4 regions of the Streptomyces sp. NPDC107500 genome follow, and region 3 is predicted to be linked to each of the others. Evidence: riboswitches for the same ligand, from Rfam matches in the RefSeq annotation. Region 3 holds a riboswitch; each other region holds the start of a gene.
The links. A riboswitch is a leader RNA that binds a small molecule or an ion and turns the genes downstream of it on or off. The one in region 3 is predicted to bind cyclic di-AMP.

Region 1: it holds a riboswitch for cyclic di-AMP, as region 3 does, so the genes downstream of both, ACZ67M_RS20315 (M23 family metallopeptidase) here and ACZ67M_RS14515 (C40 family peptidase) in region 3, are expected to answer to the same signal.
Region 2: it holds a riboswitch for cyclic di-AMP, as region 3 does, so the genes downstream of both, ACZ67M_RS06560 (M23 family metallopeptidase) here and ACZ67M_RS14515 (C40 family peptidase) in region 3, are expected to answer to the same signal.
Region 4: it holds a riboswitch for cyclic di-AMP, as region 3 does, so the genes downstream of both, ACZ67M_RS29670 (transglycosylase family protein) here and ACZ67M_RS14515 (C40 family peptidase) in region 3, are expected to answer to the same signal.

Annotation. Positions count from the first base shown of each region.
Region 1 covers NZ_JBVJPF010000005.1:19,526-26,634, forward strand. The annotation lists gene ACZ67M_RS20305 (PrsW family intramembrane metalloprotease) at 1-930, shown strand, start outside; gene ACZ67M_RS20310 (aldo/keto reductase) at 953-1,897, opposite strand; gene ACZ67M_RS20315 (M23 family metallopeptidase) at 2,032-3,072, opposite strand; cyclic di-AMP (ydaO/yuaA leader) riboswitch at 3,083-3,239, opposite strand; gene ACZ67M_RS20320 (PP2C family protein-serine/threonine phosphatase) at 3,464-4,699, opposite strand; tRNA gene ACZ67M_RS20325 (tRNA-Met) at 4,848-4,921, opposite strand; gene ACZ67M_RS20330 (dihydrofolate reductase family protein) at 4,974-6,134, opposite strand; gene ACZ67M_RS20335 (helix-turn-helix transcriptional regulator) at 6,248-7,096, opposite strand.
Region 2 covers NZ_JBVJPF010000002.1:84,772-91,880, forward strand. The annotation lists gene ACZ67M_RS06545 (MBL fold metallo-hydrolase) at 106-1,299, opposite strand; gene ACZ67M_RS06550 (TetR/AcrR family transcriptional regulator) at 1,390-2,010, shown strand; gene ACZ67M_RS06555 (SGNH/GDSL hydrolase family protein) at 2,079-2,864, opposite strand; gene ACZ67M_RS06560 (M23 family metallopeptidase) at 3,070-3,990, opposite strand; cyclic di-AMP (ydaO/yuaA leader) riboswitch at 3,993-4,152, opposite strand; gene ACZ67M_RS06565 (tyrosine-protein phosphatase) at 4,579-5,376, shown strand; gene ACZ67M_RS06570 (DUF6126 family protein) at 5,405-5,527, opposite strand; gene ACZ67M_RS06575 (helix-turn-helix domain-containing protein) at 5,524-6,141, opposite strand; gene ACZ67M_RS06580 (aspartate aminotransferase family protein) at 6,269-7,109, opposite strand, start outside.
Region 3 covers NZ_JBVJPF010000003.1:637,420-644,528, forward strand. The annotation lists gene ACZ67M_RS14505 (M23 family metallopeptidase) at 1-39, shown strand, start outside; gene pcrA (DNA helicase PcrA) at 138-2,624, opposite strand; cyclic di-AMP (ydaO/yuaA leader) riboswitch at 2,856-3,030, shown strand; gene ACZ67M_RS14515 (C40 family peptidase) at 3,039-4,226, shown strand; gene ACZ67M_RS14520 (tellurite resistance/C4-dicarboxylate transporter family protein) at 4,254-5,279, shown strand; gene ACZ67M_RS14525 (hypothetical protein) at 5,257-5,610, opposite strand; gene ACZ67M_RS14530 (C40 family peptidase) at 5,955-7,010, shown strand; gene ACZ67M_RS14535 (LuxR C-terminal-related transcriptional regulator) at 7,080-7,109, opposite strand, start outside.
Region 4 covers NZ_JBVJPF010000008.1:91,337-98,445, forward strand. The annotation lists gene ACZ67M_RS29660 (FtsB family cell division protein) at 1-378, opposite strand, end outside; gene eno (phosphopyruvate hydratase) at 478-1,758, opposite strand; gene ACZ67M_RS29670 (transglycosylase family protein) at 2,002-2,703, opposite strand; cyclic di-AMP (ydaO/yuaA leader) riboswitch at 2,707-2,873, opposite strand; gene ACZ67M_RS29675 (transglycosylase family protein) at 3,057-4,076, opposite strand; gene ACZ67M_RS29680 (cytochrome P450 family protein) at 4,225-5,526, opposite strand; gene ACZ67M_RS29685 (nucleoside triphosphate pyrophosphohydrolase) at 5,523-6,500, opposite strand; gene ACZ67M_RS29690 (SurA N-terminal domain-containing protein) at 6,568-7,109, opposite strand, start outside.

The sequences.
Region 1 (7,109 bases), on a different contig from region 3:
CTCCTGGTCTTCCTGTTCCGCAGGCGCGACTTCACCGGCATAGTCGACGGGGTGGTGATCGCCGGGGTCACCGCCACCGGCTTCGCCTTCACCGAGAACATCCTGTACCTCGGCACCGCGTTCGGCACCGACCAGCTGACCGGCGGCAGCGGCATCGCCTCCGTCACCGCGGCGACCTTCTTCGTCCGCGTCGTGATGTCCCCGTTCGCGCACCCGCTCTTCACCGTGCTCACCGGCATCGGCTTCGGCATCGCCGCGCTCTCCGCGGGCCGCCACCGCCTGGGCCGCGCCCTGCTCCCGCTGTCCGGCCTGCTGCTCGCGATGGGCGTGCACGCGCTGTGGAACGGCTCGGCCGCGTTCGGCGAGTGGGGCTTCTACGCCGTGTACGCGGCTTTCATGGTGCCGGCCTTCGGCCTGCTGACGTGGCTGGTGATCTGGACCCGGCAGCGCGAACTGGGCACCGTGCGGGCCGAGCTGCCCGCGTATGTCCTGGCCGGGTGGCTGACGCCCGCGGAGCCGCACGCGCTCGGCTCGATGCGGGCCCGCCGCGTCGCCCGGCAGCACGCCCGGCGGCAGGGTGGGAAGGAGGCGGCACGCGCGGTGGCCCAGTACGAGGCGTACGCGACCTCGCTGGCGTTCCTGCGGCAGCGCGGCCGCCGGGGCCGGGCGGGCGCCGACTACGCCGTGCGGGAGCGGGAGATGCTGGATGCCCTGTGGCACCGGCGCGGCGCGGCCCGCCCGGCCCTGGACCACGCCGCCCGCTCGACGGCACCGCCCGTACCCCGGCCCGCGCCGCCCTGGGCGTACCCGTACGGCCCGTACGGCGGCGGCCCTCCGGCGCCGTACCAGGCCCAGACGCCATACCCGGCCCAGACGCCGTACGTCCCGTACGCCCACCCGTACGCGCCGCCGGGCCCCTACCGCCCGTAGGCGGGCACCGGCGGCGTCACGCTCAGGCCGAGGCCCGCGTCAGCCGCGCGACCTCGTCGTCCGTCAGGCTCAGCTCCGCGACGCCCAGCAGCGCGGGCAGCTGCTCCACCGTGCGCGCGGACGCGATCGGCGCGGCCACCGTCGGCTGCGCGGCCAGCCAGGCGAGGGCGACCGTGGCGACGGGGGCGTCGTGGACCTCGGCGATCTCGTCCAGGGCGGCGAGCACCCGCCGGCCGCGCTCGGTCTCCAGGTGCTTGGCCGCACCGCCCGCACGCGGGCTGTCCACGCTCGCGCCGGGCCGGTACTTGCCGGTGAGGAAGCCGGCCGCGAGGGCGTAGTACGGCACGGCGGCCAGGCCCGACCGCTCGGCGAGGTCGCGCAGCCCGCCCTCGTAGGTGTCGCGCGAGACCAGGTTGTAGTGCGGCTGGAGGGCAACGTACCGGGCGAGGCCCTCGCGGTCGGAGAACTCCAGGGAGGCCGCGAGCCGCTCGGCGGAGATGTTGGAGGCGGCGATGTGCCGCACCTTGCCCGCCTTCACCAGTTCGTCCAGCGCGCCGATGATCTCCTCGACCGGCACCTCGGGCTTGTCGAAGTGCGTGTAGTAGAGGTCGATGTGATCGGTGCCCAGGCGGCGCAGCGAGGCGTCGGCCGCCGCCTTGATGTTCGCGGCGGACAGGCCCGGGTACTCGGGGTGCTGGCTGACCTTGGTGGCGAGGACGACGTCGTCACGGTTGCCGCGGGCCGCGAACCACCGGCCGAGGACGGTCTCGGACTCGCCGCCGCTGTTGCCGTCGACCCAGGCGGAGTACGAGTCGGCGGTGTCCACGAAGTTGCCGCCGGCCGCCGTGTAGGCGTCCAGGACGGCGAAGGACCGGTCCTGGTCGGCGGTCCAGCCGAAGACGTTGCCGCCGAGGGCGAGGGGGAAGACCTCCAGGTCGGAGGAGCCGAGCTTGCGCAGAGAAGTCATGTAGTGCGTCAACGAACGCACCGGATCAGGTCATTCCGGCGCAGACGCAAAAACCCCGCAAACCGGCAGCCCTGACGTCGGGGGGTTGTCGTCAGGACCGCCGGGGACCAGCGGGGAAGCGGATGGGCCGCGGCTCAGGGGGTGAGGCCCTTGCTCTGGAGCCACGCCATCGGGTCGATGCCGGAGCCGCCGCCGGGGTGGACCTCCATGTGGAGGTGGGCGCCGGTGACGTTGCCGGTGGCGCCGACGCGGCCGATGACGTCACCGGTGGTGACCTCCTGGCCGACGCTGACGCTGATCGACGACTGGTGGGCGTACCAGATCTCGGTGCCGTCATCCAGGGTGAGCACGGTCTTGTAGCCGTACGACCCGTCCCAGCCCGCCGACGTGATGGTGCCGCTGTGCACGGCCTTGAGCAGCGTGCCCGTGGGCGCGGCGAAGTCGAGGCCGGTGTGGTGGCCGGAGGACCAGTAGGCGCCGGCCTGACCGAAGGTCGAGGAGATCGTGTACGAGGAGGTCGGCAGCGTGAACTGCTTGGCCAGCTTGGCCAGGCGCTCGGCCTCGGCCTTCTTCGCGGCCTCCTCCTCCGCCTTCTTCTTGGCGGCGGCGGCCTTGGCCTCGGCCTCCTTCTCCGCCTTGGCGGCGGCTTCCGCGGCCTTCTTCTCGGCGGCCGCGGCGGCCTCGGCGGCGGCCTTGGTCTCGACCTGGGCCTGCTGCTGCTCGGCCTGCGCCATGATCCGGGCCCGCAGGGACTCACCGGCGCCGGCGGTGTCGGTGCCCTCGGCGGTGTCGGCGGCGGCGGTCACGCCGATGCCGCTGAGCGGGGTGCTGGAGCCCTCCGGCTCCGGCGCGTCGTCGTCGGAGATGAGCGAGCCGACGTTGGGCAGGTCCGGCATGGAGATCGACACCGGCGGCTTGCCGGTCTGCGCGCTGGCCATGCCGCCCGCGCCGACGGCGGCTATGACACCGACGCCGAGGACGGTGGAGCTGCGGGCGAGCCCGCCACGCTGCTTGGCGACGCGGTGCCGGCCGCGTACGGGGCGGATGGAGTCCTCGGTGGGATTCCACTCCTCCCAAGGACCCTCTTCGGTGCGGTGGTTCTCGTAACCGAAGGTGTCGGTGTCGTGCCGACTGGGCACGAACGGGGCCTCGGGGGCAGGCCGGTTGGACGCCACGTGGGCGTACTCCTTTCCTTCCTTTCGCCTACCGGGTTAGCTGACGGGTTCGGAGCAGGAAGGTCTCCTACGCGCGCATGCAACCGTGTCGCCACGGCGTCAAACGCCCGATTCACCCCAATGTGGTGGTTCCCCGGTTCCCTTGCGGGATTCGGCGCGTGCGCACGGAGCCGCCTTCTGTGACGGCTGGGACGACCGCGCTGCGTTATCGAACGTTAATAGACCCGGGGGCCGGATTCCAAGCCGTTCCTCTTGATCATTAACGAATACGGCCGGGACGTACGCCTCAGGATCGGTGAAAATCGGGCGAGTTGACCGCTGCTCGGTATTCCCCTTCACGTCACTTCTTTCTGACGGTGCGTCAGTTGTTATGCGGAGGGACGCCGACCCGTCACGGCTCGTGACAATGATCATGGTCGCCGTGCCGTGGCCGCCGGACGGCGAGCAGCGCCATGTCGTCCGCCATCCCGCCCCCCGAGTGGCGGCGCACGTCGCGGGCGAGGGTCTCGAGCAGCTTCGCCGGATGGCGGAAGACGCGACCGGACAGCCGCGCGTTCGGATCGTAGAACTCCCCCCGCTCGTCCCGGGCTTCCGACAGTCCGTCGGTGTACAGCAGCAGCGTGGCCCCACCGGGGAAGGCCGTCTCCTCCGCGCGGTCGGGCCACACACCCAGCTCGCCCATGCCGAGCGGCAGCGCCGACTCCCGGGCGGGCAGCGGCCCCACGGTGCCGTCGCCGTGGAGCAGCAGGGGCGGCGGATGCCCGCGGTTGACGATGCGTACGGTCCCGGCGCCGTGCGGGAGTTCGGCGAGGACGGCGGTGGTGAAGCCCTCGAAGGCGTCCAGGCCCTCGCGCCGGGTGCCCTCGCGGGCCAGCGCCCGCTCCAGGCGCTGCGCCACCGCCTCCAGCGTCGCCTCCTGTTCGGCGGCCTCCCGGAAGGCGCCGATCACCACGGCGACGGCGGCCACCGCTCCCATGCCCTTGCCCCGCACGTCCCCCACGATGAGCCGGACGCCGCGCGCGCTGTCCTGCACCGCGTACAGGTCACCGCCGATGAAGGCGCCGGCCTGCGCGGCCTCGTAGCAGGCGGCGATCTCGAAGCCGGCGATCCGCTCGGCCGGCTCGGGCAGTACGGCGCGCTGGGCGGTCTCGGCGATCTCCCGGGCGATGGCGAGGCGCTCGTCGGTGCGGCGGACGAAGGCGTTGACGAAGACGGCGAGCGCGGCGACCGTCGCGATGGTGATCAGCTCGGTGAGGGAGTCGACGTAGTGGATGACGCCCTTGCCGAGTTGCAGCCCGACGACCGAGGCGACCACGGCGATCCCGGTGAGCGCGGTGCCCCGCCGGGAGTAGATCGGGGCGGCGACCAGCGGCGCGGCGGTGTAGAGGGGCCCGGCGGTGAAGTAGCGCGGGGTGAGGATGTCGTACAGGACGGCGACGACGATCAGCAGTACGGGGAGCGAGCGCGCGAGGGCCCGGCCGTAGGACGTGCGCCACGGCCGCGGCTGCCCGGCGGTCGGCACGGGCGCCGGCTCGTCGCCGAGGCCCGGGTCGGGCACGGGATCGCCGGGGAGCCGGCCGCCGGCCCTGGCGTACGCTCCCTCGTCCTCCACATCGCCTGCCCGCACCACTGGTCTCCCGCCGCCCCCTGTCCGCGCCGCTTGCCGTGCGTACTCCAGGTTTCCCGCGACGGGGGTGGGCGGCGAGTGGTGAGGGCCGAGCGGGTGAACGCACCGAGGGCCGGAACCCTTTCGGATTCCGGCCCTCGGCCTTCAGTAGCGGGGACAGGATTTGAACCTGCGACCTCTGGGTTATGAGCCCAGCGAGCTACCGAGCTGCTCCACCCCGCGTCGTTGTGTCACCAGTGTACGTCATGTCGGAGGCGGAACGCACACAGGTATCTCAGGCACCCCACAGGTGACCGTTGGGGGCCTTCGCCCGCTCCTCGTACTCCGGCAGTAGGACGACGGCGGCGCCCCCGGCGGCGAGCACCCCGCCGCCGTCCGCGCCCGGCACGAAGGTGTCCGGCTCCCGCCAGGCCGTGACCACGCGACGCACCCCGGCGTCGAGGATCAGCCGGGCGCAGGGCGCGGGCCGGGAGGCGCGGCGCGCACAGGGCTCCAGGCTGCTGTACACGGTGGCCCCCGCGAGCCGCGGATCGGAGCGGTCGGCCTTGGCGAGCGCGGCCTCCTCGGCGTGCACGACGGCGTCGCCGCCCTCCCGCGAGTACCCCCGCGCCAGCTCGCTCCCGTCGGCGGCGACCACGACCGCGCCCACGCTGAACGCCGTCCGGGACGGCGGGCACAGCTCCGCCAGCTCGCAGGCGAGCGCAAGCCAGTGCCGGTCGGCGGCGCTCACGCGGTCGCCGGTGCCGGGTGCGGTCGGCAGGTACCGCGTCAGCACGACGTCCTCGATCCGCCGCGACTCCACCAGCCGCAGCCGCCCGCCCTGGTAGGCGCCGGGCCCGAAGAGCCGGGGCGCGGCCGGGTCGCCGACGAACAGGGGCGCGAGTACGAGTTGCAGCTCGTCGGCGAGTTCCTGCTGGAGCAGCTGCGTGTGGACGGTCCCGCCCCCCTCCACCATGAGCCGCCGCACCCCGCGCCGGTCGTACAGGTACTCGAGCACCGCCCGCCAGTGGAGCGCGTCGCCGAGCGGGACGACGACCTCGCCGGCGATCCCCGCCGCCCGGGCCCGCCCGGCCCCCTCGTCCGTGGTCAGCAGCGCCTTCTCCCCGCCGGTGTGCCAGAACCGCGCCGCCGGGTCCAGCTCGCCGCTGCCGCTGACGGTGACCTTGAGCGGGTACTCGGCCTTGCCCTCCGCCACCCGCGCCGCCCGCCGCTCGGCGGAGTTCACCAGCAGCCGCGGATTGTCGGCCCGGATCGTCCCGGCCCCGACCAGGATCGCGTCGACCGACGCCCGCACCTCGTCGACCCGCTCGAAGTCCGCGGGGCTGGACAGCAGAAGCCGGTCGGGCCCGGTGTCGTCGAGGTAGCCGTCCAGGGAGACGGCGGCGGAGAGAAGGACATAGGGGAGGGGCCTGCCGGCCCTCTCGTGGGCGGTCATGTCCGGACGTGCTCCTTCGTGCTTCGGCCCCGGTCGCGGAACCGCCCGGCGGGCCGTACCCGCCGGGGCCGTACTCGCCGTCACGGTAGCCGTCCCACGCCGGCGTGGTTCGGTTACTCGCGGGCCTGCGCGTTCACGGACGAATGCGCGTCGTCGCCGTCCGCGCCCAGCCCCGCGAGCAGGCGCAGCCCGTCCTCGGTGGGGCTGCCGGGGGGCGCGGAGAGCACCAGCAGTTCCATGCCCGACGCGTCCGGCAACGAGAAGTTCTCCTGGTGCAGTTCCAGCAGTCCGACCAGCGGGTGCTGGTAGGCCTTGCGGCCGTGGGTGCGGGCGCAGACGTCCGCGCGGGCCCAGAGGCGGCGGAAGCGCTCGCTGCCCATCGCCAACTCGCCGATGAGCGAGGCCAGGCGGGGATCCTCGGGGTACTTGCCCGCGGCCAGCCGCAGGTGCCCGACCGCGTCGAGGGTGCAGTTCTCCCAGTCGGCGTAGAGGCCCCGCTCGGCCTCCTCCAGGAAGATGTGCCGGGCGGTGTTCAGTCCCGGCAGCGGCCGGCCGTAGAGGAGCCCGGCGAGGCGGTTCCCGGCGAGCACGTCCAGGCGGTGGTTCATGATGACCGCGGGTGCGTCGGCGACCAGGTCGAGGACGCGCAGCAGTTCCGGCCGGACGCGGGAGGCCGGTGCCTTCGCCCGGCGGCGGCGCTGCCGGGCGAGCCGGTGGAGGTGCCCTCGTTCGGTCTCGTCGAGGCCGAGGACGCGGGCGAGCGCGTCGAGGACCTGCTCGGAGGGCTGGGTGGCGCGGCCCTGCTCCAGGCGTACGTAGTAGTCGACACTGACTCCGGACAGGTGCGCCACCTCTTCGCGGCGCAGCCCTTCGACCCGGCGGCGGCTGTCGGTGGGGATGCCGGCGGACGCCGGGTCGACGCGGGAGCGCCGGGTCCGCAGGAATCCAGCGAGATCGTCCATGCCCCCAGTATGG
Region 2 (7,109 bases), on a different contig from region 3:
CACTCCATCGTCCCCCCTCCGCCACCGGCTCGCCTGCTCCGGCTGCGAGGCGTGACGATGCCCCTCCGCGACGTCACGTCGGCCGGGACGCGGCGCCGGAGGATGTCACCGCTCACCGGCGAGGTCGAGATCGCCCACGCCCGTCCCGGTCACATCATCGGCACTGCGCGGACGCCGCCACGCGTGCGCGACCGGCTCCGACACCGCCCGCCACCACGCCTCCACCGGCACCTCCCCCGCCGGCTCGAAGGGCTCCCCCGGCCGCGGGAACGCCACCGCCTGCCCGGCCTCCCCGGCCGCGTCCTTCGTCCACTCCCCCGGCTCCGCCCACGCATGCGGCGCCAGGTTGAAGGTGCCCCAGTGGATCGGCAGCAGCACCCCGGCCGGAGCGCCTCCCTGGAGGTCGAGATGGGCCCGCAGCCCCTCGGCGGGCGTCATGTGGATGTCCGGCCAGAACCGGGAGTACGCGCCGAGCTGGATCATCGTGGCGTCGAAGGGCCCGTGCGCGGCGCCGATGTCCCGGAAGCCGTCGAAGTAACCCGTGTCACCGCTGTGGTAGACGCGGTGCTCCTCCCCCGCGACGACCCACGACGCCCAGAGGGTGTGCTGGGTGTTGCGCAGCCCCCGCCCGCAGAAGTGGCGGGCCGGCGTCGCGGTCAGGGTGAGGCCGGCGACGCGCGTCGACTCGTGCCAGTCCAGCTCCCGCAGCCGGTCGGCGGGCACCCCCCAGTGTTCGAGGTGGGCGCCGACCCCGAGCGGCACGGCGAACAGGGTGTCCGTGCCGGCCAGCGCCTTGATCGTGGGCATGTCCAGGTGGTCGTAGTGGTCGTGGGAGATCACGACGACGTCGACCGGGCCGAGGGCGGCCAGGGGGACCGGGACGGGGTGCAGCCGCTTGGGCCCGGCGAAGGGGAACGGGGAGCAGCGCTCGCCCCACACGGGGTCGAAGAGCACCCGCCGCCCGTCGATCTCGGCGAGCACGCTGGAGTGCCCCATCCAGGTGAGCCGGAGTCCGGTGGCGGGCTGCCGGGCGAGGTCGGCGAGGGTCGTGGCGTGCACCGGGATCGGGCCCCTGGGGGCGCGGCGGAGCCGGGACTCCCGGTCGAAGTAGATCTTGGCGAACTCACGGGCCGATCCGGAGGGCCGGGTCCGGGCGGTGCCGCCGGGGTTCTGGAAGACGCCGTCACGGAAGTGCGGCGATCTGCGGATGCGCGCCATGCGCTCACCGGTCGGGTCCGCGCCGAAGGCCGCGGGCCTGGGCGAACGGAGCCCGGAGCTCGGGGAACGGAATCCGGCCACGGTAACCTCCAGGTGGAGTAGGTCAGGCTCTCATTATGGTCGTCTCGTGTGACACCGACTGATCGTGTCCGGAGCTTGGGGGGACGGGGCGTGGTGCGAGTCCGGTTGAGTGTGGCCGAGCGGCGCGAGGAGCTGCTGCGCGCGGCCGTCGAGCAGATATCGGCGCGGGGTGTCGCGGCGCTGCGGATCGCCGACGTGGCGTCGGCGCTCGGGGTGAGCAACGCGTTGGTGCTCTACCACTTCTCCACGAAGGAGAAGCTGGTCGCCGCCGCCTTCGCCCGTGCCGCCGAGGACGATCTGGCTCATCTGCACGGACTGCTCGGCCGCCGTACGTCGGCGCTGCGCCGCCTGCGGGCCGCCGTGCGGTGGTACGCCCCGACGGGGCAGGCCAAGGGCTGGCGGCTGTGGATCGAGGGCTGGGCGGCGGCGCTGCGCGAGCCCGCGCTGCGGGACGTCACGCGGGATCTGGACCGCCGGTGGAAGGCCGCGATCGCCGAGGTCATCGCCGAGGGGGTGGCCGCCGGGGAGTTCCCCTGCCCGGACCCCGAGGGCGCGGCCCTGCGGCTGACCGCGCTCCTCGACGGGCTGGCCGTGCAACTGACGTCGTACGCGGGCACGGTCTCGCGGGCCCGGGCGCGGGAGTGGACGGACGAGGCGCTCGCCCGCGAACTGGGCCTGCCGCGGGAGGCGTTGGGTGCCCCCCGCCGCTGACCCGCCGCCGGCCTCGCCGTACCCCGCCCACAACCGGCCTCCGCCACCGGCCCGCCCGCCCCGCGCGGTCACGCCACCGAGGCGATCCGCGTCTTGATGTCGTCCGGCGACAGCGCCCCCTTGGCGGTCACATGGTCGCCCGAGGACTGGCCGCGCAGCCGGCGTCCGATCCACGGCACCAGGTACTCGCGCGCCCAGTGCACGTCGTCCCGGCGGACGTCCAGCGCGCCGCGGTGGGGCAGCGGCGGCCAGGGCTGGTCCGGGTCGGCGGGCACGGGCAGGCCGAGGGCCTGTCCGGCGCGCAGCGCCACCCGTGTGTGACCCTCCGGGGACAGGTGCAGGCGGTCGGCGTCCCACGCCCTGCGGTCCTGGACGCTGCGGAGCGACCAGAGGTCGAGCACCGGGCAGCCGTACCGGTCGGCGATGGCGCGGACGTGCCCGTTGTACGTGGCGATCTTGCCGCGCAGGTGCTTGAGCACGGGCACGCCGCGGGTGTCGAAACCGGTCGTCACGAGGACGGTGCCGGCCGCTTCGGCCAGCGCGGCCACCGCCCGCTCGAACCGCTCGGCCACTTCGTCGGGGTCGGTGCCGGGCCGGAGGATGTCGTTGCCGCCGGCCGCGAACGAGACGAGGTCCGGTGCGAGTCCGGCGACCCGGGGGACCTGTTCGGCCGCGATCTGGTCGAGCAGCCTGCCGCGCACGGCGAGGTTCGCGTAGGTGAAGTCGCCCTCGGGGCGCCGGTCCGCGAGCAGTACGGCGAATCGGTCGGCCCAGCCGACGAACGCCCCGTCGGGGCCGCGGTCGCCGACGCCCTCGGTGAAGCTGTCCCCCAGCGCCACGTACGACCCGATCACTGCTCTGCTGTCATTCTTCGAATCGTCTGCCACATCGAGCCATGATTCACCTTGGAATGTGACCTACGCGACCGTAGGAAGGGGTTGACGGTCGGTGAGAAAGGCCACTCCTAAAGGCTTGGTCAATTGCGGAATACACCGAAGGCCGGACCCGGGGATCGGGGTCCGGCCTTCGGTGGCATGGGGACTGCGCCCTTGCCGTGCGTCAGAGAGAGACGCCGTGCGAGCGCAGGAACGCGACCGGGTCGATGTCCGACCCGTAGTCCGGCGTGGTGCGGATCTCGAAGTGCAGGTGCGGACCGGTCACGTTGCCGGTGGCACCCGAGAGGCCGACCTGCTGACCCGCCGTCACCGACTGGCCGGCGGAGACGGAGAGGGAGGAGAGGTGGGCGTACTGGGCGTAGTGGCCGTCGGCGAGCTGGATGACGACCTGGTTGCCGTACGCGCCGCCGGGGCCGGCGGAGACGACGGTGCCCGCGCCGACGGCCTTGAGCGGGGTGCCGGTCGGGACGACGAAGTCGGTGCCGGTGTGGTAGCCGCTGGACCACATGCTGCCGGACTGGTGGTACGGGGTACCGACGGTGGCGCCCGCGACGGGGGAGGTGTAGCCGCTGCTGGTGCCGGCGTCCGAGGTGGAGGCCTTCTCGGCGTCCGTGGACTTCTCGGCCGGCTTGGCGGCGGGCTTCTCCGCCTCGGCGGGCTTCTCCGCGGCGGGCTTCTCCGCGGCCGGCTTCTCCGACTGGGCGGCCTTGGCGCCGACCGAGAGCTTCAGGCCGGGGTGGATCAGCGACGGGTCCGAACCGATGGCCTCGCGGTTGTCCTCGTACAGCTTCTTCCAGCCGCCGTCGACGTTCTGGTCGTCGGCGATCCGGGAAAGGTAGTCGCCGCTCTTGACGGTGTAGGTCCGCGCGTCCGAGTTCTTCTCGGCGCCACTCGCGGCGGCCTTCTTCGCCGTCGCCGCGACGGACTGCACGGACTGCTCGGAAACGGAGTGCGCGGGGGCGGCGTTGGCGCCGGCGGCCCCGATCAGCGGGAGCGCGAGCGCGGCGCCACCGGTTCCGGCGACGGCGATGGCGCGGGTCAGGCGCATGGCCCTGGTACGGCGGTGCTTACCCTTCGCGGGCATGGCGAATTCCTCTCCGGCGCCTGCGAGGTGAGCTGTCGGGTTCGGGCTGGAGATGCCCGGCCGCGCCGAAACGCGGCTTCACCCCAAGCCGTTCCGGGAACCGGAACAGGCATTCGTACCTGTGGGTCCCCCGCTCCTGCCGGGTACGGGTGGTGGATGAGAGTGGGCTCCGGTCGGCGGCAGGATTAGGCGTCCGTCCGGATCGGTGGTGAACGTAAGCGACCAAGACGCACCCGGACAAGCGAAGAGTTCCACCGGAAGGTGTTCCGATTGATCCTTTACGGGAATATCCGGTCACACTCCGTCGATTCGGGGAATGGCATTCCGAGTGAACGTCCTTGCAAACCGGCTTGATTACGTGGACATGACGGACGACGCACGGTTACGGATATGACGCTGCTCACGCGCCACTTCTCCACCTATTCGCATTTCAGCGCCAGTTGGAATCAAGGCGTCAATTCGGACAGAAAGCCCGAGGTAACCCTTAACGCCCTGTGGACAAGTCCTTGGCGCATACAGGGGATGCCGTATCGTCGAGGCGAGCCCGCCGCCGAGCAGCGTCGGCGGGGCGGAGTGGGAGGAGTCCCCGTGACGCAGCAGGTCCCGTCGACCGAACCCGAGCTGACCGGTGTGCGCAACTTCCGGGACGTCGGCGGACTGCCGGCCGCGGACGGGCGACGGGTGCGGCAGGGCGTGCTGTTCCGCAGCGGGCACCTGGCGCACGCCACCGGGGAGGACGCCGCCTTCCTGGCCACCCTCGGCCTGCACACCATCTTCGACTTCCGCAACGCGGCGGACCAGAAGCTGGAAGGCCCCGACGTCGAGCTGCCGGGCGTGCGCAATGTGAACCTGCCGCTGAGCGACCCGGCCGACGGCGCCGAGTTCTGGAAGATGGTCCGCGACGGCGACCTCGACCAGCTGCACGCGATCCTGGCCGACGGCAAGGGCGCCCAGCGCATGATCGCGTCCTACCGGACGATCATCACGGAGCGCACGGCGGAGCACTCCCGGGTGCTGCACGCGCTCGCCGAGGACAGCGTCCCCGCCCTGATGCACTGCGCGGCCGGCAAGGACCGCGCGGGCCTGTCGATCGCGGTCACGCTGCTCGCGCTCGGCGTCGAGCGCGATGCCGTCCTCGACGACTACCTCAAGTCGAACGCCACGCACCGCCGCTACAAGGTGCGCCGCGGCAGCTCCGCCGCCTCGGCCTACTCCCCCGAGGTCATGGAGCTGCTCAGCCCCCTGTTCGACGCCCGCGCCGAGTATCTGGCGGCCGCCCTGGACACCGTCGAGGAGACCTGGGGCGGCGTCGACGCCTACCTGGAGCAGGGCCTGCACCTGACCCCGGCGACCCGGGAGCGGCTGCGCGAGCGGATGCTGGACTGATCCGGTACCGCACCGACCCGCACGACCGCTAGCGGCTCGCGCCCACCTCGAAGAGCAGGTAGAGGAAGCCGCCGAAGACGTGGCCCAGGGCGATGTAGATGAGCAGCCGGACCCACAGGGCACGCGGGAACTTCTCCTCCATGGAACTCACGGCATCTCCCCGGGGGTCGTCGGGCCGAGGCACAGCGCGGCCGTCGGGCTCTGCAGCAGGGTGTGGACGAAGAGCAGCTCGACCCCTTCGGGGTCCTGTGCGGCGATGCGGTGCGGGGTCAGCGAGTCGAAGTGGGCGCCGTCCCCCACCCCGAGCCGGTGCTCGGTGTCCCCGAGGCGCAGCCGCAGGCGGCCCCTGAGCACGTGCAGCCACTCCTCGCCGGGGTGCACCCGCACGATGTCGCCCTGGGAGCCGTACGGCACCTCGACGCGCAGGGCCTGCATGCCCCGGCCCGGCGCTCCCGCCCGCCGGTACGTCCAGCCGCCCGCGGCCGTGGGCTCCATCTCGGCGGCGCGGATCACCGCGTCCGGGTCCGCGGGCGCCTCCCCCAGCAGCCCGGCGACGGTCGTACCGTAGACGCGGGCGAGGGCGAGCAGCATCGGCAGCGAGGGCTGGCGCTGCCCGGTCTCCAGGCGGGAGAGGTGGGCGGGCGACAGCCCGGCCGCGCGGGCCGCCGCCTCCAGGGTCAGGGCGGCCCGCCGCCGCAGCTCACGCAGCTGGGGCGCGACGGCGGCGACCGCGCCGTCGGCCGGTCCGGTCTCGGAGGAGCTCATGCTCATGGCTCCATTCAGCCCGAATCTTGCCCTTCGGGCAAATTTCTTGCCTCTGAGGCAAAGCTTCGGAGCGGCCTCTGAGGCAAAGCCTCAGGGCTGCTCCGGCGCCGGGCGGCCACCGACGGACTCAGCGGTGCGCCACCGCCTGCTTGACCAGCGTCTTGCCGAAGTCCCACATCAGACCGCCGCCATTGTGCGCGTCGTCCATCACCTCGGTGAAGGCGTCGACGAACCGGTCCACGTCCGCGGTGTCGATGATCAGGGGCGGGATCAGTTTGATCACCTCCAGGTGGTCGCCGGAGACCTGGGTGAGGATCCGGTGCCGTTGCAGCAGCGGCACCACCACCATCTGCGCGAAGAGGCCCTTCCGGGCGGCCTGGAGCATGGTCCAGCGGCTGCGCAGCTTCAGGGACCGCGGCCGGCCGAACTCGATGCCGATCATCAGCCCGCGGCCCCGGACGTCGGCGAGCAGCTCGTAGCGGTCCACCAGCGCCGCCAGCCGGGACTTCAGCCGCTCCCCCACCGCGGCGGCGTTCGCCACGATCTCCTCGTTCTCCATCACCGAGAGCACGGCGAGTCCGGCCGCCATGGCCTGGGCGTTGGAGCCGAAGCTCGCCGAGTGGACCTGCACGCGGTCCATCGAGGAGTACACCTTCTGGAAGATCCAGTCCTTGCCCAGGGTGGCGCCCACCGGCACGTAGCCGCCGGACAGCGCCTTGGCCACGCAGACCAGGTCGGGCTCGACGCCGTCCTCGTGCTGGAAGGCGTAGAACTTCCCGGTCCTGCCCAGGCCCGTCTGCACCTCGTCGGCGATCAGCAGTGCCTTGTGCCGGTGCAGCAGGTCCTGCGCGGCCCGCAGGTAGCCGGGCGGGGCCTCGTGCACGCCCTTGCCCTGGATCGGCTCCACGATGAGCGCGGCCACGTCTCCCCGCCGCAGCTCGCGCGCCAGCGCGTCCAGGTCGCCGAGC
Region 3 (7,109 bases):
CTGTCGTGGCTGCGCAGCCACGGACTCAACCCTCAGTGACGCCGTAGCGGCTCAGCCGTCGGCCCGCCCCCGGTGTGTGCGCCGCCCGGCCGCGGACCCGAGCCGCAGCCCGGGCCCGCGCGGCCGGTCCGGCACCGTCAGAGCTTCTCCACCGGCGCGTACCGCAGCAGCAGCCGCTTCGGCTTGGTGTCGCCGAAGTCGATGGTCGCCTCGGCGTTGGACCCGGTGCCCTTGACCCCGACGACCGTCCCGAGCCCGAACTGGTCGTGCGTGACGCGGTCGCCGACCGCCAGGGACACCGTGGGCTGCTCCGCTCCGGCGGACCGGCGGGTGGCGAAGCCGGACGCGCCCGACGCCGAGGAACGGGAACGGGACGACGACAGCGAGGCCGCCACTCCCGAGACCGGCGCGGAGGGAGCCGGTCCGTTCGCACCGGTGCGCTTCCACTCCAGGTGGGGGGCCGGGATCTCCTCCAGGAAGCGCGAGGGCGGGTTGTAGGAGGGCTGGCCCCAGGCGCTGCGCAGGGTGGACCGGGTCAGGTAGAGCCGCTCGCGGGCGCGGGTGATGCCGACGTACGCCAGCCGCCGTTCCTCCTCCAGCTCCTTGGCCTGGCCGAGGGCGCGCATGTGCGGGAAGACGCCGTCCTCCATGCCGGTGAGGAAGACGACCGGGAACTCCAGGCCCTTGGCGGTGTGCAGGGTCATCAGGGTAACGACGCCGTCGCCGTCCTCCTCGTCCGGGATCTGGTCGGAGTCGGCGACCAGGGCGACCTTCTCCAGGAAGTCGGCGAGGGTGCCGGCCTCCTCGCCCTCGGCACGCTCCTGCTCGAACTCCAGGGCGACGGCCGCGAGTTCCTGGAGGTTCTCGATGCGGGTCTCGTCCTGCGGGTCGGTGGATGCCTGCAACTCGGCGAGGTAGCCGGTGCGTTCGAGGATCGCCTCCAGGACGGTCGCGGGTCCGGCGCCGGACTCGACGATGGTGCGCAGGTCCTCCATGAGCGTGTTGAACCGCTTGACGGCGTTGGCGGAACGCGCCGCCATGCCGTACGCCTCGTCGACGCGCTTGAGCGCCTGCGGGAAGCTGATCTTCTCGCGCTGCGACAGCGCGTCGATCATCGCCTCGGCCCGGTCGCCGATGCCGCGCTTGGGGACGTTGAGGATCCGGCGCAGCGGCACCGAGTCCTCCGGGTTGGCCAGCACCCGCAGGTAGGCCAGGACGTCCCGGACCTCCTTGCGCTCGTAGAAGCGGACGCCGCCGACGACCTTGTAGGGCAGGCCGGTGCGGATGAAGACCTCTTCGAAGACACGGGACTGCGCGTTGGTGCGGTAGAAGACGGCGACGTCGCCCGCCTTGGCCTCGCCCGCGTCCGTGAGACGGTCTATCTCGTCGGCGACGAACTGGGCCTCGTCGTGCTCGGTGTCGGCGACGTACCCGGTGATCTGCGCGCCGGCGCCTTGGTTGGTCCACAGGTTCTTGGGCCGGCGGGACTCATTGCGCTCGATGACCGCGTTGGCGGCGGTGAGGATGGTCTGGGTGGAGCGGTAGTTCTGCTCCAGGAGGATCGTCGTCGCGTTCGGGTAGTCCTCCTCGAACTGGAGGATGTTGCGGATGGTGGCGCCGCGGAAGGCGTAGATCGACTGGTCGGCGTCGCCCACCACGCACAGCTCGGCGGGCGGGACCTCGGCCTCGGGCGGCACGTCGACCGGGTGCTCGGAGGTGCCGACCAGTTCGCGCACCAGGGCGTACTGGGCGTGGTTGGTGTCCTGGTACTCGTCGACCATGACGTGCCGGAAGCGGCGGCGGTAGTGCTCGGCGACGTCCGGGAAGGCGCGGAGCAGGTTGACCGTCGTCATGATCAGGTCGTCGAAGTCGAGGGCGTTGGCCTCACGCAGCCGCGACTGGTACATGGCGTACGCCTGGGCGAGCGTCTTCTCGAAGCCGTCGGTGGCCTGCGCGGCGAAGTCCTCCTCGTCGATCAGCTCGTTCTTCAGGTTGCTGATCTTGGCGCTGAAGGACTTGGGCGGGAAGCGCTTGGGGTCCAGGTCGAGGTCGCGGCAGACCAGCGCCATGAGCCGCTTGGAGTCGGCGGCGTCGTAGATCGAGAAGGACGACGTGAAGCCGAGCCGCTTCGACTCGCGGCGCAGGATGCGGACGCAGGCGCTGTGGAAGGTCATCACCCACATCGCGTTGGCGCGCGGGCCGACGAGCTGCTCGACGCGCTCCTTCATCTCCCCGGCGGCCTTGTTGGTGAAGGTGATCGCGAGGATCTGGCCCGGGTGGACGCCGCGCTCGGCCAGCAGGTGGGCGATGCGGTGGGTGAGCACGCGGGTCTTGCCGGAGCCGGCGCCGGCCACGATGAGCAGGGGGGAGCCGGAGTGCACCACGGCGGCGCGCTGGTTGTCGTTCAGCCCGTCCAGGAGGGCGGCCGGGTCCAGGGCGGGGCGCGGGGCGCCGTCCCGGTAGTACCGGTCGCGCTCCGGGGGCGCGTCGAACTTCCCGCCGAACAGATCGTGCGGGACCGGCTCCGGTCCGTGACCGTCCTCGGGCGGCGGCGGGGGTTCCTCCTCGTGACCCCGGGGGGTCTGGAGGCTCGCCAGGAAGCTGTCGTCAAAGAGGCTGCTCATCGCTCTCCGAGTCTAGGGCGCCCCACCGACAACCCGGCGCCACCCCGGAAAATGTCCGGGACACCTCACACCGGTACACCCTGCGACCTGCCGGGACACGAAGAGTGACGCCCGCCGCCAAGGTCACGAAAATGTATCGGGCATATCACCCACCAACCTTCACAGCGGCCACACGAGTTGGCTACGGTGCGGGCAGGCCGAACGACCCCCTCCGGCGAACCTCGCCGGGCCGCGCGGCCTCCGCCGAGTCCGGCGTGCCCGCCACGGCGCCCGGAGCCGGGGACCCAACCGAGAACTTGGGGTGAATCGGCCGTACCGCCCTCCATGAGGACGGTCCGCCGTAGGGCAACCCTTCCGTGCCGCCCGAACCCGACAGCTAACCCGGTAGGCGGAGCACTTGGAAGGAGCGCCTCCTTGGCGTCGCACCGCAAGTCGCGCCCCACCGGATCACGCGTCGCGGGCATACGGACCCCGGCCCTCGCCACAGCGGCCCTCACCTCCGTCGCCCTGCTGTCCCAGACGGCGAACGCCACCCCGTCGGACGACGACAGGCCGAGCCTCGAAGAGGTCGAGAAGAAGGTCGACGACCTCTACCGCCAGGCGGGGTCGGCCACCGAGAAGTACAACGCGGCCAAGGAGAAGACCGCCAAGCAGCGCAAGAAGGTCGACACGCTCCTCGACGACGTCGCCCAGCGCACCCAGAAGCTCAACGACGCGCGCGAGGAGCTGGGTTCCTTCGCCTCCGCGCAGTACCGCACGGGCACGGCGGTCCCGGAGACGGCGACCTTCCTGCTCGCGGACTCGCCGCAGGAGTACTTCGACCAGAACCAGCTGATGGGCCGGCTCACCGGCCGTCAGAAGACGGCGGTCGACGACTACGTCACGCAGCAGTCCGAGACGATGAAGAAGCGCCGGGAGGCCGCCGAGAGCCTGGAGACGCTCACCGGCTCGCAGCAGGACCTGAAGACGGCCAAGTCGACCGTCCAGAAGAAGCTCGCCACCGCGCGTGAACTGCTCTCGAAGCTGACCGCCGAGGAGAAGGCCCGGCTCGCGGCGATCGAGAAGAAGAAGCAGGAGGAGGCCGCCCGCAAGGCCGCGGAGCTGGCCGAGCAGCAGGCCCGGCAGCAGGCCGAGGAGCGCGAGCGGCGGGAGGAGGCCGCACAGCAGGAGAGCGGCGGTGGCTCCTCCACCGGTTCCTCGGAGTCCGGCGGCAGCGGCTCCTCGACGCCGGACTCGTCGTACGGCACCAAGGCCGAGAAGGCGCTCGGCTTCGCCCGCGCCCAGATCGGCAAGCCGTACGTCTGGGGCGCCACCGGCCCCGGCTCCTACGACTGCTCCGGCCTCACCCAGGCCGCCTGGAAGGCCGCGGGGGTGACGCTGCCGCGCGTCACGTACGACCAGGTCAACGCCGGAACGACCGTCCCCGTCTCCCAGGCGCAACCCGGTGACCTGGTCTTCTTCTACGACGACCTCAGCCACGTCGGCCTCTACATCGGCAACGGCATGATGATCCACGCCCCGAAGCCGGGTGCGTACGTGCGCGAGGAGTCGATCTACTACGACGGCGAGTCGTCGATCCACAGCGTGGTGCGCCCGGCCTGACCGGCGCGGCTCTCTAGCATCGGGGGCATGTCGTCAGGCACTTCGTCAGGCACTCTCCCCTCCCCCCTGCGCGCCTGGTGGGCGCAGCGTCCACCGGCGGCCGGGGCCGCGGTCATGGCGACCGGCATCCTGTCGGTCGCCCTGCACCTGACGGGACACGAGGTCCTGTCCCGCGTCGCCCTGTTCCTGGCCTGCGCCGCCTGGCTGACCCTGGCGGCGAACTTCGTCTACCTGCTGCTGGCCGAGCGCCCGCAGTGGCTGACCCGGGCGGGGACACCGGGCGCGCTCACCGCGGTCGCCGCGACCACCGTGCTCGGCACCCGGTTCGCGCTGCTCGGCTGGACGACCCTGGCCGCGGCGCTGCTGGCGCTGGCGGCGCTCCTGTGGCCGGTGCTGATCCTCCTGGTCGTGCGGCACTGGGGGCGCAGGATGCCGGGGGCGGTGTTCCTGGGGTGCGTGGCCACGGAGGGGCTGGCGGTGCTCGGCGCCACGCTGTCCGCGGCCACCTCGACGCCCTGGCTGGCCCACGCGGCGCTGGTGCCGTTCTGGCTGGGGATCGTGCTCTACCTGATCGCACTGTTCCGCTTCGATCTGCGGCAGGTGGCCCTGGGTTCCGGTGACCACTGGGTGGCGGGCGGTGCGCTCGCCATCTCGGCCCTCGCCGGCGCCAAACTGATCGCCGCGGCCGGGACCGGCATGTACCTGTGGAACTCCGACGACAGCGCCGTGCTGCACGACGTGACCGTCTTCCTGCTCACCCTCGACCTCGCCTGGTACGTCGTCCTGCTGGTCGCCGAGTTCGTCTGGCCGCGGGTCCGCTACGACGTGCGGCGCTGGTCGACGGTCTTCCCGCTCGGCATGACGGCGGCGGCGACGCTCTCCGTGGCCGCCGCGATCGACGTCGCGTGGCTGGACGCACCCGGCCAGGTCCTGCTGTGGATCGCGGTGGCCGGATGGCTGGCGGTCGCGGCGGGAGCGGTCGTCCAGGCCCGGGCCGGGGTGCGGTCCGCGGGCACGGGGGCCTCCGCCGTCACGTCCACAGCACCGCGATGAAGATGTTCGCGACGGTCAGCAGGCCCACGAGGCCGAACAGCGGCTTGTCGACCTTCTCGTCGTCGCGCTTCACGTAGACCAGGCCGAGGATCACGATCAGCAGGGCGAGCTTCACCCCGATCTTGACGTTGTCCACGGACTGGTCGTCGGCCTGGTTGAGGCCGACCAGGGCGACACCGGTGACCAGCATCGTCAGCGCGCCGTGCAGCATCGCGGGGATGAAGCGGGCCGTGCCGCTGCCCATCGCCTTCATCTGAGTCAGGAAGCCGCCGAGGAGCGCGGCGATGCCGATGATGTGCAGACCGACGAAGAGGTGGATGAGTACGTCCATGAGGCCGGAGCCTAATGAGCGGCCGGAGGCCGGCCGACACCGGCCCGACCGTGCCTGAGCCGCCCCGGTGCGGAGAGCGGCGCATATATGCGTCCCATAACAGCTCAGGTGCCTCACCCGCCCCCGATCGGGCAGCTCGGTCATCACCCCGCGTGAAGACGACGGCCGCCGGACGGGCACGCGGTCAGATGCGTACGCGGGCCGATCCGGTACCGCCACTTCCGCGCATCCCGTCACCGGGCCGTTACCGACGCGCCTAGCGTCCTCCCCCAGGCAGCCGGAGCGTACCGGAGCCGACCCGGCACGGGCCGGAGTCGAGTCGTACGGAAGGACGTGGATCGCAGGTGGGAACGCACCGCAGGCCGCGACAGCGTGTGACGGGCGGCGGCAGAGCCCGTACGGCGGCCACCATCACCCTCGCGGGCGCGGCCACCGCGACGGGCCTGGGCGGGACCGGTCACGCCGACCCGCAGCCGACGGCGGCCCAGGTCAGGGCCAAGGTGGACACGCTGTACCAGCAGGCGGAGGTCGCGACCGAGAGGTACAACGGCTCCAAGGAGAAGGCGGACGCCGCCGAACAGCGCCTGGAGAAGCTGCGGGACCAGGCCGCCCGCAAGGAGGACCGGCTGAACTCGGCCCGGGAGGCGCTGGGGTCGGTCGCCGCGGCTCAGTACCGAAGCGGCGGCCTCGACCCGGCCGTGCAGCTCATGCTCTCCGCCGACCCCGACCGGTACCTCGACGGCGCCGCCTTCGTCGAACGCGCGGGCAGCCGGCAGACGGCCGCCGTGGGCCGGGTGCGCAAGGAGCTGCGGGACATCGAGCGACTGCGCGGCGCCGCCCGCGTCGAGCTGACCTCGCTGACGTCACGCCGGGCCGAACTGAAACGCCACCGCGAGACCGTCACCGGCAAACTGGAGACGGCCCGCCGCCTGCTGTCCCGGCTGACGGCGGAGGAACGCGACCGGTTGGGCCAGGGCACGGGTGACCGCGCGTCCCGCTCGTCCGCGGACGACCGGCAGCCACTGTCCGCCCCGTCCGCCCAGGCCCCCAACTCCCGTGCCGCGGCGGCCGTCGCCTACGCCTACCGGAAGCTGGGCAGCCCCTACGTGTGGGGCGCGACCGGTCCGAGCGCCTTCGACTGCTCCGGCCTCACCCAGGCCGCCTACCGCGCCGCGGGCGTCTCCCTCCCCCGCACCACCTACGCCCAGATCGACGCCGGCCGCCGCGTCGCCCGGTCCGAACTGCTCCCCGGTGACCTCGTCTTCTTCTACTCCGGCATCAGCCACGTCGGCATCTACGTCGGCAAGGGCCAGATGATCCACGCCCCGAACCCGTCGGCCCCGGTCCGGGTGGCACCCGTCGACCAGATGCCGTTCGCGGGAGCGGCGCGGGTGGTGTGACGGCCCGTCCGTCACCGGGACGCGTGCAGAAAGCCCCGGCGGCGACCGCTGGGCGCCCCGCTCACGGAGTCACACCAGCCGCCGCGCCGTCGCCCACCG
Region 4 (7,109 bases), on a different contig from region 3:
GTCCGGGTCGACGACGACGAACCCCGTCTCCCCCGGCATCACGTAGTGCAGCCGCAGCCGGACCTGCTGCTCGGCGTAGGCGTCGTCCTGCCAGCGCGCCTTGAGGTCGCGCAGTTCCTCGACCCGGTCCCGGGTCTCCTGCTGCTCCCGCCGCAGGTCGGCGATCTCGGCGCGCTGGGCGACGTACTGCCGTATCGGATAGGCGAGCGCCACGACGAGGGAGCAGAGCACCATCGCGAGCAGCGCGGCCCGGCCGGTCAGCCGGGAGCGACGGGCCTGGCGCTTGGTCTGCGAGCGGTAGACCCGGGCCGCGGTCTGTTCCCCGATGATCCGGATCCTGGTCGCGGTGGAGAAACGGTCCCGGTCCTTCACCGCCATGTCTGTCCCCGCTTCCCGTCCACACGTGCGTACGTCCCCGCACACGGTACGGGACCGAGTACGGGGACGTACGTACGACGCCGCCTGTGACGGCGGCGCTCAGCCCTTGAAGCGGGGGAAGGCGCTGCGGCCGGCGTACACCGCGGCGTCGTCGAGGATCTCCTCGATGCGCAGCAGCTGGTTGTACTTGGCGACGCGCTCGGAGCGGGCCGGGGCGCCGGTCTTGATCTGGCCGCAGTTGGTGGCGACGGCCAGGTCGGCGATGGTGACGTCCTCGGTCTCGCCGGAGCGGTGGGACATCATGCACTTGAAGCCGTTGCGCTGGGCCAGCTCCACGGCGTCCAGGGTCTCGGTCAGCGAACCGATCTGGTTGACCTTGACGAGCAGGGCGTTGGCCGAGTTCTCCTCGATGCCGCGGGCCAGGCGCTCCGGGTTGGTGACGAACAGGTCGTCGCCGACGAGCTGCACCTTGTCGCCGAGCTTGGCGGTGATGGTGTTCCAGCCGTCCCAGTCGTCCTCGAACAGCGGGTCCTCGATGGAGACCAGCGGGTACGCCTCGACCAGCTCGGCGTAGTACTCGGTCATCTCGGCGGCGGTGCGGCTCTTGCCCTCGAAGGCGTAGGAGCCGTCCTTGTAGAACTCGGACGCGGCGACGTCGAGCGCGAGGGCGATCTGCTCGCCGGGGGTGTAGCCGGCCTCCTTGATCGCCTCGAGGATGAGGTCGAGCGCCTCGCGGTTGGAGCCGAGGTTCGGGGCGAAGCCGCCCTCGTCGCCGAGGCCGGTGGCCAGGCCCTTGTTCTTCAGGACCTTCTTCAGCGTGTGGTAGACCTCGGCGCCCCAGCGCAGGGCCTCGGAGAAGGACTCCGCGCCGATCGGGGCGATCATGAACTCCTGGATGTCCACGTTGGAGTCGGCGTGCGAGCCGCCGTTCAGGATGTTCATCATCGGCACCGGCAGCAGGTGCGCGTTGGGGCCGCCCAGGTAGCGGAAGAGCGGCAGGTCGCTTGCCTCGGAGGCGGCGTGCGCGACGGCGAGGGAGACGCCGAGGATGGCGTTGGCGCCGAGCGAGCCCTTGTTGTCGGTGGCGTCCAGGTCGAACATGGCCTGGTCGATCAGGCGCTGCTCGGTGGCGTCGTATCCGACCAGCTCCGGGCCGATCTGCTCGATGACGGCGAGGACGGCCTTCTCGACGCCCTTGCCGAGGTAACGGCCCGGGTCGCCGTCACGGAGTTCGATGGCCTCGAAGGCACCGGTGGAGGCGCCGGACGGAACGGCGGCACGACCCGTGCTGCCGTCGTCGAGGCCGACCTCGACCTCGACCGTGGGGTTGCCTCGGGAGTCCAGGATTTCCCGGGCTACGACGACGTCGATGGACGGCACGAGCATCTCCTTCTTCAATGTGACGCTTCGGTGTGACGCGCGGGTCCGCAGGACCGCGTCGGCTCTGCGGGACCGAGCCTAACCGGCTCCGGGCGATCGGCCAGCCGATCGCCCACCCGCTGGACAGAACCGAGAGTAAATTGTTTCTGAACGAAACAAACAGGATTTGGCGACGGACGCGAAAATCCCGCCCCGGTGCGTACGGGGAACACGCACCGGGGCGGGAGTCGCGGCAGGCGCCGCTTACTTCAGGTGCAGCTGCTGACCCGGGAAGATCAGGTCGGCCTCGTCGACGATGTCGTCGTTCAGCTTGAACAGCTTCTCCCAGCCGCCCTTGACCTCGTGCTCCTGGGCGATGGAGCTGAGGGTGTCACCCTTGACGACCTTGTACTCGCCGTCACCCTTCTCGACCTTCTTGCCGGTGGGGGTGGTGACCGTCTTCTTCTCGGCCTTCTTCTCGGCCTTCGGCTCGGCGGCCGGGCGCTCGTCGGAGCGGGACGCCTTCTGCTCGGTGGAGCGGTCGGCGGTGGAGCCGCTGTCCTGGCTCTCACCGGAGCCGCCGCCGGTGTTCGTGGCGTTCGAGAGGCCGGTGCCGCAGACCGGCCAGGCACCCTTGCCCTGGCCCGCGAGCACCTTCTCGGCGATCTCGATCTGCTGCGCCTTGCTGGCCTGGTCGGCGGTGGCGGCGTACTGGGTGCCGCCGTAGCCGGACCAGGTGGAGGCGGAGAACTGGAGGCCGCCGTAGTAGCCGTTGCCGGTGTTGATGGACCAGTTGCCACCGGACTCGCACTGGGCGACGGCGTCCCACTCGGAGGTGGTGGCGGCGGAGGCGTTGCCGGCCGCCATCAGCGGGGCGGCGACGGCGGCACCGGTCACGCCGGCGACGGCGATGACGCGAGTGGCCTTGGACGGACGACGGTGCTTGCCCTTGCCGGAAAACAGCATGGTTGATCCCCTCACCGACGCCTGCGAGGTGAGCTGTCGGGTTCGGGCCGGTTGAGTTGCCCGGCCGGGTTCCTCGCGGAACTCGGCTCCACCCCTAGCCGCTCCGGCAGAACTGCCCGGTGCGGCACTTACCTTGGGTCCCCCGCTCCTGCCTTCGGCGCTTGACGCGACGACTGTTCCCGTACGGCCGCTGGCAGGATTCGGCGTTGCGGCTGTCGGGGCCCGCGGTGGCGAGCGGTCATGACCGTAGACACGCGCTCCGCGGATTTTCAAAGACGATCACGGCTTCTGAGACCTATCTCTCACGAGATCCAAAACGGACATAGAGTCTCTAACCGTGACGTGAACTCCCTCTACTTTTCGCCCGATTCGCCCGTGACCGTGAGCGTCTGACCGGGCAGGATGTGGTCGGGGTCCTGGCCGACGACCCTCTCGTTGTCGGAGTAGAGCGCACGCCATCCGCCGTCGACGCCAAGGGAGTCGGCGATGACCCAGAGATTGTCCCCGGAGCGGACCATGTAGGAGCCGTCGTCGGCGTCCCTCGACCCTCCGTCACGCGAGGCGTGCCGGCCCGAGGTGCTGTCGGTGAGGCCCTTCCAGCGCCCGCCCTCGTCCGCGCTGTCGCCGCGGTGCTTGCCCGAGCCCGACGAGCGGTCGGCGGCCTCCGGTTCGGTGGCGCGACGGTCACTTTCGGACGATGTGCCCGTCTTGGTGGATTGATCCTTGCCGCCGGACGCATCGTCAGAGGAGTCCGACCCGGAGGACGGAGAAGACGACGAAGAGGGCGAAGCGGACGAACCCGGAGTCGGTTCGGTCTCCTTCTCCGAACCCGACGACGCGTCGGACGACTCGGATGATTCGGACGACTCGGGCGAGTCCGACGCCTTGGGCGAACCCGTCGGCTCGGGCGCCTTGGACCCGGCGGGGTCGGGGGTGTCCGACGCCTTCGGGGCCTGCGAACCCTCCGACGCACCGTCACCGGTCGGCGCGGTGGCGCCCGGGGGGTTGCCGAGGCCCGCGAGCAGCCCGCAGGTCGGCCAGGCCGCGATGCCCTGGTCCGCGTACAGCTTCTCGGCGATTCTTATCTGCTGGGAGCGACTGGCCTGGTCGGCGCTGGCCGCGTACTCCAGACCGCCGTACCGCTCCCACGCCTCCTGGGGGAGCTGGAGGCCGCCGTAGTAGCCGTTGCCGGCGTTCTGGCTCCAGGCCCCGCCGGTCTCGCACTCGGCGACCTGGTCCCAGTTCACCCCGGCCGCGTGGGCGCCGGTGGCGCCGAGCAGCGGGATGGCGATGGCGGAGCCGGTCACTCCGGCGGCGACGACCAGTGCGGGAGCCTGGCGGGGGCGGCGATGACGACCGTTCCCGGAGAGCATGCGACGACCTTTCACAGACGACGGGGACCGTGCGGCGGGTGATGCTCGTCGCCACACTGGTTCGTGAACGTATAGGCAGATGATCGCTTGTCACAAGTTCATGCCGCACAGATCACGCGAAGATCACAGAGTTGAGGGCGTGTCATGTTTACCTTGACGACGCACTGTTGCCGGGTCCTGACGCGATCGGCGTGAACGAGACGGGCAAAGTGCGCAGACCTCGCATGATGAGCCCGCCCCGCCAGCGCAGTTCTCCCGGATCGGCGGCGAGGCTCAGGTCGGGGAGGCGGGTGAGGAGCGTGGCGAGCGCGGTCTGCCCCTCCAGCCGGGCGAGCGGGGCGCCGAGGCAGTAGTGGATGCCGTGGCCGTACCCGAGGTGCTGACTGTCGCGGCGGGCCAGGTCCAGGGTGTCCGGGTCGGCGAAGCGCTCCGGGTCCCGGTCGGCGGCGGCCAGGACGACGAGGACGGGATCACCCGCCTCGATCCGCTCTCCGCCGACGTCGAGCGGCTCGGTGGCGAAGCGCCAGGTGGCCAGCTCCACCGGGCCGTCGTAGCGGAGCAGTTCCTCGACGCCGGTCTCCAGCAGGCCGTGTTCGCCGGCCGCGAGGGAGGACTGGAGACGGGCGCGCTGCTCGGGGTGGGTGAGCAGGGCGTACGTCCCGTTGCCGATCAAGTTGACCGTGGTCTCGAAACCCGCGAACAGAAGGATGAAGGCCATCGCCGCGGCCTCGTTCTCGGTGAGGTGCTCGCCGTGGTCGGAGGCGCGGATGAGGCCCGAGATGAGGTCCTCGCCGGGGCCGGGCTCGGGCGGCAGCGCGGCGCGTTTGCGGTGGATGAGGTCGGCGAGGTAGCCCCGCATCTTCTTGACCGACCGCGCGACACCGCCGCGCGGTCCGCCGCCGTGACGGATCATCATGCCCGCCCAGTCCCGGAAGTCGTCCTGGTCCTCGCGCGGGACACCGAGCAGGTCGCAGATGGCGTAGATGGGCAGCGGGAAGGCGAAGTCGTGGATCAGGTCGGCGGAGCCGTCGGCCGCGAACCGGTCGATGAGGCCGTCGGCCAGCTCCTGCACCCGGGGCGCGAACTCGGCGACCCGGCGAGGGGTGAACGCCTTGCTTACCAGTCGGCGCAGCCGGGTGTGGTCCGGCGGGTCGATGTTCAGCAGATGGGTCATCAGCTCGGCCTTCCGCTCCCCCGGAATGCCCGTCTTGCCCTTGGCGTGCGCGGGCTCGTCGTGATGGGCCGGGTTCTTGGACAGCCGGGGGTCGGCGAGGGCCTGTTTGGCATCGGCGTACCGGGTGACCAGCCAGGCCTCCACGCCGCTGGGCAGCCGCGTGCGGTGCACGGGGGCGTGCTCGCGCAGCCAGGCGTAGGCGGGGTAGGGGTCGCTGGCGAACTCCCAGGTGAACAGCTCGGGGGCGGGTCCGGCGGGCGGCGGGTTCGGGGTCACCCCTCGACCTCCCGGATCGCGTCCCGGTACGCCCGGGACGCCGCTCTCAGGGCGGCCTCCGGGTCCGTGCCCTCGGACTCGGCGCGGGCGGCGAGGGCGAGGAGGTCGTAGCCGATGCCCTCGCCGGTGGGGAGGGGGACGTCGAGGCCGGCCTGGCGGACGCGGGAGGCGAGCTTGGCGGCGAGGGCGAGGCCGGGCTGGCCGAGGGGGACGCCCTCGGTGACCGAGGTGCGCTGCTTCTCGGCGGCCTTGGTGCGCAGCCAGTGCTCCCGGACGTCCTCCGGGGTGTCGGCCGTCTCGTCGCCGAAGACGTGGGGGTGGCGGTGGATCAGCTTGGCGACGATGGTGCCGGCCACGTCGTCGACGGAGAACGGCGCCTCCGGGTCCTCCTCGGCGATGCGGGCGTGGAAGACGACCTGGAGGAGGACGTCGCCCAGTTCCTCGCGCAGTTCGTCGCGGTCGCCGTCCTCGATCGCCTCGACGAGTTCGTAGGCCTCCTCGATGGCGTACTTGGCGAGGCCCTTGTGGGTGCGCTGGGAGGACCAGGGGCATTCGAGGCGGATGCGGTCCATGACCTGGACCAGGTCGAGGAGGCGGGCGCCGGGGAGGTCGTAGGAGGCGGGGAGCAGCTCCAGCTCGGGCATGTGGACGCGGCCGGAGCCGGCGAGGCGGGCCAGTCCGTCGGTGAGCGCGGGGTCGCCCTCGCCGGTCGCCACGACCACCGCGGTGCGGCCGCCGGCGCAGGCGCCGACCAGTTCCTCGGCGGTGGGGGCCGCTTCGTCGACCCGTATGCCGGCCTCGCGCAGGTAGGGCAGCTGGGGGTGGGTGCCGTCGGCGCACAGCACGCGGTCGGCGGTGCGCAGGGCCTGCCAGGCGGGCCAGGAGAGCAGGCCGGGGGCGACGCGGTGGCTGGTGGTGAGGAGGACGATGCGGCCCGGGTCGGCGGGGGCCGCGTCGGCGGTGGTTGCGTTCACTCCCCGAACGTAACGCATGGCCCGGACGGCCCCCCGAGTTGTCCACAGGGGGCCCTGCGCAGGACCGTTACGCCGTCTCCTGGCTCCTCGCGGCGGTGATCTCCCGCAGCCACGGCGTCTCGGCGTTGACGCGGCTGCTCTTGCGGACGTCCCAGGCGCCGTAGCGCGGGTTGAGGTCGACGTCGAGCTTGGCGGAGGCCTTGGACAGGGCCTGCCAGAACTCGGGGCGGCTGGTGTCGGTGCCGAGGCTTCCGGCCAGCTTCTGGGCCTCCAGCTGGAGGCGGAGGTTCTCGTCGAGGCGCTCGGGGGCGACGCCGTACTGCTGGAGCCAGGCCGTCTCCAGCTGCTTCGGGCCGCCGGCCTGCTCCTCCAGGCCCGCGCGCATCGCCTGCACTTCCTTGCGGGTGACGGTCACACCGGCGTCCTGGGCGGCGCGGTGCAGCACCTGGTCCAGGACCATGCCGTGCAGGGTGTCGCGGGTCAGGGTGCCGGTCTGGGCGAGGACCTGCTGGTACTGGGTGTCGTCCGGGACCGCGGCCCGCTGCGCCGCGCGCACCTCGTCGACGCGGTTCTCCAGCTGGGAGACGGTGATGCGCTGGTCGCCGACGA